Regions from separate parts of the Rossellomorea sp. H136 genome, predicted to be linked through region 2. Evidence: riboswitches for the same ligand, from Rfam matches in the RefSeq annotation. Region 2 holds a riboswitch; each other region holds the start of a gene.

Region 1 (2,269 bases), 420 kb from region 2:
TGCTACTTTCTACCTGCGTGAATATGGTGTGCAATTAGATCCGGAAACAGAGGTAGCTGTGCTGTTCGGAGGAAAGGCCGGGTTAGTTGAAATCCCTCAATGTTTATTGAATCCTGGTGATGGGGTAATGGTGCCCGATCCCGGTTACCCCGATTATTTATCAGGGGTAGCATTGGCAGAAGCACAAATGATAAAAATGCCTCTACGAGAGGAGAATGGATTTCTTCCCGATTATAGTGAACGCTCCCGTAACGAGCTGGAAAATGCGAAGCTAATGTTTCTGAACTACCCTAATAACCCTACTGGAGCGATCGCCACAAAATCATTCTTTGAAGAAACAGTCACTCTTGCCAATCAGCATGATATTTGTGTTGTACATGATTTTGCCTATGGAGCTATAGGGTTTGATGGAAATAAGCCCATAAGCTTCTTGGAAACAGATGGAGCAAGGGATGTGGGGATTGAGATTTATACATTATCGAAAACGTATAATATGGCTGGCTGGAGAGTGGGGTTTGCAGTAGGGAATAAAAGTGTCATTGAAGCGATTAACCTCCTTCAAGATCACTTATATGTGAGTCTGTTCGGAGCCATTCAGGAAGCGGCTACCACAGCGCTTTTAAGTTCCCAGGAATGTGTGCATGCACTGGTTTCAACATACGAAGAAAGAAGAAAACTATTAATCTCCGGACTTCAGGAAATAGGGTGGGATGTAAAAGCTCCACAAGGCTCCTTCTTCGCCTGGCTAAAAGTACCTGAGGGCTTCACATCTGTAGAGTTCTCTACTTATTTACTTGAAAAAATCAAAGTTGCTGTAGCCCCGGGTGTAGGCTTTGGAGAATTCGGAGAAGGGTATGTACGTGTAGGGCTCTTAACCTCAAACCAGCGGATAAGAGAAGCGGTTTCGCGTATAGAAAATTTAGAATTATTCCATAAAAGGGATTGACAGAAGTTATAATTGGTGCAATAATCCAACTGAAATAATGAATAATGAAATTCTTATCAAGAGCAGGCGGAGGGACCAGCCCTATGAAGCCCGGCAACCGACTTATTCAAGCACGGTGCTAATTCTTGCAGCAATAAAGCTGACAGATAAGAAAGAGTGACTTTATCAAACCTCTTCTTATTTGGAAGAGGTTTTTTGCTTGCCCAGGCTTATGAAATCAACTTGCGGCTAAGAATAGCAATTTCAAAAGGAGGCAGGACAACAATGAGTGAAGTGATAGCCACATATGAAATAAAAGGAAATAGTGGATCATTTGACAAAAAGGCAGAGGGGATCGCCCTGGGATTGACGGTCGGTTCATGGACGGACTTACCGCTCCTGGAACAGGACCAATTGCGCAAATACAAGGGGAGAGTCGTTTCCGTGAAAGAGTGGGAAGGCAAAGATGGCCCGAGAGGCAAGGTGGAAATTGGCTATCCCGGTCATAATTATTCAAATGATATTCCAGCCATCCTTGCTACGGTATTCGGCAAGCTGTCCCTTGATGGTGAAGTGAAATTAGTAGATATAGAGTTTTCCAGTGACTTGAAAAAAGCCTATCCTGGTCCACGGTTTGGAATAGAAGGAATCAGGGAGCTAGCAGGTGTACAAGAAAGACCCCTGTTAATGAGCATCTTTAAAGGCGTGATCGGCAGGGATCTTAACTACCTTGAAACTCAATTAAAGGCCCAGGCACTTGGGGGAGTTGATGTAGTAAAAGACGATGAGATTCTCTTTGATAATCCACTGACACCTTTCACTGAGAGGATCAATATAGGGAAAAGAGTGTTACAGGAGCTGTTTGAAGAGACAGGTAAGAAAACGTTGTATGCAGTAAACCTTACAGGAAGGACTTCAGAATTACGTGATAAAGCAAGAAAAGCACGTGAACTTGGAGCCCATGCCCTTTTATTCAATGTATTTTCTTACGGCCTGGATGTTCTTCAAGAGTTGAGGGAGGACCCTGAGATCGGATTGCCGATTATGGCACATCCTGCATTCGCAGGTGCTGTTGCTTCATCTCCTGCATATGGTGTGAGCTATTCTTTATGGTTAGGGAAATTCCTACGAATGGCCGGAGCTGATTTTTCTTTATTTCCATCTCCATACGGAAGTGTCGCATTAGAGAAGAGCAAAGCTATATCCGTAAGCCATGAGTTAACGAAGGATGACGATCATTTAAGAAGAGCATTGCCCGTACCGTCAGCAGGCATTCATCCTGCGCTTGTGCCCCTTTTAGTGAAGGATTTTGGTTTAGATTGTGTCATTAATGCAGGTGGTGGC
Region 2 (2,269 bases):
TGTGTAGCTGGATAGGTGATAAAACTTTCGACCCCTCCTAAACTTTCAGCAAACGTAATAATTTTTAAGTATTGGAGAAAGGGAGCAACCCATTCTTCCTTTGCTATACGAAAGGAAAGCATGCCGCCTTTTCCCGGATATAAAACATCTGTTACACATTCATGCACATCAAGATACTCCGCTAATTCTCTTGCATTTTTTTCGTGCTGAGCCATTCTGAGACTTAGGGTTTTCATCCCTCTTAATAAGAGCCAGCAATCAAAAGGGGCGAGAACAGCACCGATTGAATTTTGAATGGTGTAGATCTTTTCCGCCAACTCCTCTGTGTTTACGATCACAACACCTGCCAGCACGTCATTATGTCCCCCTAAGTATTTCGTAGCGCTGTGAATAACAATGTCTGCTCCTTCAGTAAGTGGCTTCTGCAGAATAGGTGTGTAGAAGGTATTATCTACAATTAAAAGCAATCCGTTACGCTTAGCGAGTCCAGCAACCTCAGAAATACTTGCTTCATTCATTAATGGATTGGTTGGCGTTTCAAGAAAAATGGCCTTTGTTCTCTTAGAAATTTGTTCTTCTATGGAGCCGGCATCACTGGTATCGACGAAATGAAATTTGATGCTATATTGTGCTTCATATTGCACGAATAAACGGTAGCTCCCGCCGTATAGGTCTTTCGAAACAATCAATTCATCCCCGCTGGAATATAAGCTAAGGATTGCCTGAATCGCTGCCATCCCCGAGCTGAAGGCAAACCCTCTGTGCCCTTCCTCCAATTGAGTGAGAGTGTCTTCTAAGGTGGCACGGGTTGGATTTCCTGTTCTTGTGTAATCATAGCCTGTCGATTGCCCAATCCCCTTATGTTCATAGGCAGTCGATAAATGGATGGGCAGGCTGACAGCACCCGTTGCAGGATCTTTCCGATTTCCTGCCTGGACAAGCATTGTATCAATATGTTTTTTCAACATTCTTCTCTCCTTTTCTATCTTGAATACGAAAAGGGAAAAAAACAAAAAAACCTTCTTAATGAAAATAAGAAGGTTTTATACGTTCGTTCTCCCTCTTATCGTCCAAGTTGACATCAACTTGCTGGAATTAGCACCATACCTATAACTTTGGCTGGTTGCTGAGGTGTCTTCGGGCCAGTCCCTCTACCTCTCTTGATAAGAAACTATATGATTTTGCGAAAAATAACTTTCCCATAACTTATAACAAAGAAGAAGAAATGTCAATGAGAATTATGAATTATCTGAAAAACAAAATGACTATTGCGCTTCACTACCTTGTTCTATTTCAATGATAAATTCCTATTTTCCTTTTAATCTCTTTCATGAATGGAATGGTTTTTTCCCGTGCTTCTTTTGCTCCATTTTGTAAGATTGCATCCAGCAAATGGGGACTCGCCATCAGTTCTTCATATTTCGATCTTGGTTCTTCGATAAAAGAATTCATTACTTGGAATAGCTCTTTTTTCGCTTCTCCCCACCCTATTCCTTCTTGAAATCTCCTTCTCATTTCTTCAACTTGATCGGAGGTTGCAAATTCATTATATAGCGTAAAAATGATGGAGGAGTCAGGATCCTTAGGCTCTTCAGGGGGGGTAGAATCTGTTTTGATTTTATTGATTAATTTTTGAAGCTTTTTTGGTTCTTCAAATAATGGAATGGTGTTGTTATAGCTTTTACTCATCTTACGTCCGTCGAGTCCCGGGAGTACGGCCGTTTCTTCTTGAATGACATATTCAGGGATGACAAATATTTCTCCATATTGTTTGTTAAAGCTTTCAGCTATGTCACGGGCGATTTCAACATGTTGTATCTGATCTTTTCCAACAGGGACCATCTCGGTTTGAAAGAGTAAAATATCAGCTGCCATTAAAATTGGATAAGTGAATAATCCCATGTTGACCCCAGCATCTACATCTTTGCCGCTTTTTTCATTTTCTTCGACCAATGATTTATATGCATGGGCCCTGTTCATTAATCCTTTCGGTGCAAAACAAGACAGGATCCAGCTCAATTCAAAGATTTCAGGTACATCGGATTGACGGTAAAAGACCGCTCTCTCATGATCCAAGCCTAATGCTAACCAAGCTGCTGCTACTCCATAAGATAATTGTTTCATTTCATTATGATCATTTATTTTCGTTAAACCATGATAATCCGCTACAAAATAAGCTGTGTTGTAGGATTGGTTCTCTGCCAATTGTAATGCCGGTTTGATTGCACCAATATAATTCCCCAAATGAATACGGCCTGTTGGTTTAATA
Region 3 (2,269 bases), 420 kb from region 2:
TTCCAAAAAGTCCTTAATGAGGTGAACGAAATGATTCAAAAGATAGGTCTTGCACAGATGGATATTGTGTTCGGACATCCCGAAGAAAACAAGAAAAAAGTAGAACAATGGGTTGAAAAAGCAAGTGACGACGGCTGTAATACTGTTGTGCTCCCTGAGCTGTGGACGACTGGATATGACCTTACAAGAATGGATGAAATCGCTGATGAAGGAGCAAAAGACTCTATCTCCTTCCTGTCTGCCCTATCAAAGAAATATTCTATTCACATTGTAGGTGGTTCTGTTGCGCAGAAAACGCAGGATGGGGTGTCCAATACCCTTTTAGTCACCAATTCAAAAGGCAAGTTGGTGAAACAGTATTCGAAGCTCCATTTGTTTAAATTAATGGATGAACATCATTATTTACTTCCTGGGCATGAAGATGGCATCTTCACCCTTCAAGACACAGAGATGGCCGGATTGATTTGTTACGACATCCGTTTCCCGGAATGGTTCAGAAAACAAGTTCTACTAGGTGCCAAGGTTGTTTTTGTCGTAGCAGAGTGGCCTGCAGCACGAATTGATCACTGGCAGGCCCTCTTAAGGGCAAGAGCGATTGAAAACCAATGCTTCGTGATTGCCTGCAACCGGGTGGGAAGTGACCCGAACAATGAATTTGGCGGTTGTTCCCTCATCATTGATCCATGGGGGGAAATTCTTTCAAAGGGATCGCAAATGGAAGAATTGGTTACGGCTGAAATCAATTTACAGGAAGTAGAAAAGGTCCGAAAGAAGATTCCGATATTCCAAGATCGAAGACCGGATTTTTATTAGAAAGGTTATTTTTCCAATAAAAATGTTGACATGGAAAATACTTCGATGGTACTATTCAAATCAAATGAAACATTCTGAAAGTTTAATTAAATAGTTAACGCAACTCTTATCAAGAGCTGGCTGAGGGATTTGGCCCTATGAAGCCCAGCAACCGACCATAATACCGTTGTATAACGGGGCGCAGCATGCGCCGGATTGAATGATCCAGTAAGGCACGGTGCTAATTCCAACAGAAAGATAGTCTTTCTGAGAGATAAGAGGCGACGAAGATACCTTCTTCAAGCCTCTTTCGAACATGAAAGAGGCTTTTCTTATGCCACGGAAAAGCCTCCACAACACAGTCTTTCATAAGTCTGTAATATAAGGAGGAACGATGATGGCAATTACGAAACTCAATGCATATCAACCACTAACTGAACAGGCGGCAATTGCACTGGCGATTGGCTTAAGAATTTTTGAGGACGGCACTCTCTTAACGTGTGAAGAAATTGGAGACGGAAATTTAAATCTGGTCTTTCGAGTATTAGAACGGGGAACAGGTAAAGGAATCATCATCAAACAAGCCCTTCCATATGCGAAGGTTGTAGGCGAAAGCTGGCCCTTGACAATCGAACGGGCAAGAATAGAAGCGAGTGCCCTTAAGCTTCAGCAATCATTTGTAGGGGATCTCGTTCCTGAAGTGTACTACTCTGATCCGACACTTGCGATTACAGTCATGGAAGACCTGAGTGCACTGACCATTGCCCGGGTCGGCCTTATCAAAGGGGAAAAGTATCCCAGGCTCTCCCATGACATTGGAACATTTTTAGCTAATACCTTATATTTCACCTCTGATTATGCCCTTCATCCTTTTAAGAAAAAGGAGTACGTGAAAGAATTTTCAAATCCTGAGTTGTGTAAAATCACTGAGGACCTAGTATTCACGGACCCTTTTTTCAACAGTGAAACCAATGATTTTGAAGAAGAGCTTTCCCAGGATGTCCAACATTTATGGGATGATTTCACCTTGAAGCTTGAAGTGGCCAAATTGAAAAAGAGCTTTCTTACTGAAGGAGAAGCACTTCTTCATGGAGATCTTCATACGGGAAGCATCTTTGTAGATAAGAATCAAACAAAAGTAATTGATCCCGAGTTTGCCTTTTATGGACCGATTGGCTTTGATATTGGACAGTTCATTGCCAACCTTATTTTCCAGGCCATTTCAAAACCTGAAGAGAAGGAAACGATTCTCTATCACATTGAGAATACCTGGAACGTCTTCTCCACTGCGTTCTCCAAGCATTGGAAGGAAAGCGGAGACGCCTACACGAAAGTGAATGGCTACCTTGAATATGTATTGGAGAAGAGCTTTCAAGACAGCATCGGTTTTGCAGGATGCGAATGCATCAGAAGAACGATCGGCCTCGCTCATGTAGAAAATCTGGATGGCATACCGGATAAAGTACGAAGATTACAG

Evidence for each region. Region 2 has a riboswitch for S-adenosylmethionine ahead of ACYH0O_RS11160 (methionine biosynthesis PLP-dependent protein). Riboswitches for the same ligand answer to the same signal wherever they lie in the genome.
Region 1: it holds a riboswitch for S-adenosylmethionine, as region 2 does, so the genes downstream of both, ACYH0O_RS09140 (2,3-diketo-5-methylthiopentyl-1-phosphate enolase) here and ACYH0O_RS11160 (methionine biosynthesis PLP-dependent protein) in region 2, are expected to answer to the same signal.
Region 3: it holds a riboswitch for S-adenosylmethionine, as region 2 does, so the genes downstream of both, mtnK (S-methyl-5-thioribose kinase) here and ACYH0O_RS11160 (methionine biosynthesis PLP-dependent protein) in region 2, are expected to answer to the same signal.

Annotation. Positions count from the first base shown of each region.
Region 1 is NZ_CM166371.1:1,807,871-1,810,139, forward strand. It holds gene ACYH0O_RS09135 (aminotransferase class I/II-fold pyridoxal phosphate-dependent enzyme) at 1-946, shown strand, start outside; SAM riboswitch class I at 997-1,099, shown strand; gene ACYH0O_RS09140 (2,3-diketo-5-methylthiopentyl-1-phosphate enolase) at 1,211-2,269, shown strand, end outside.
Region 2 is NZ_CM166371.1:2,223,217-2,225,485, reverse strand. It holds gene ACYH0O_RS11160 (methionine biosynthesis PLP-dependent protein) at 1-968, opposite strand, end outside; SAM riboswitch class I at 1,061-1,170, opposite strand; gene ACYH0O_RS11155 (tryptophan--tRNA ligase) at 1,294-2,269, opposite strand, start outside.
Region 3 is NZ_CM166371.1:1,805,271-1,807,539, reverse strand. It holds gene ACYH0O_RS09130 (carbon-nitrogen family hydrolase) at 31-813, shown strand; SAM riboswitch class I at 917-1,073, shown strand; gene mtnK (S-methyl-5-thioribose kinase) at 1,190-2,269, shown strand, end outside.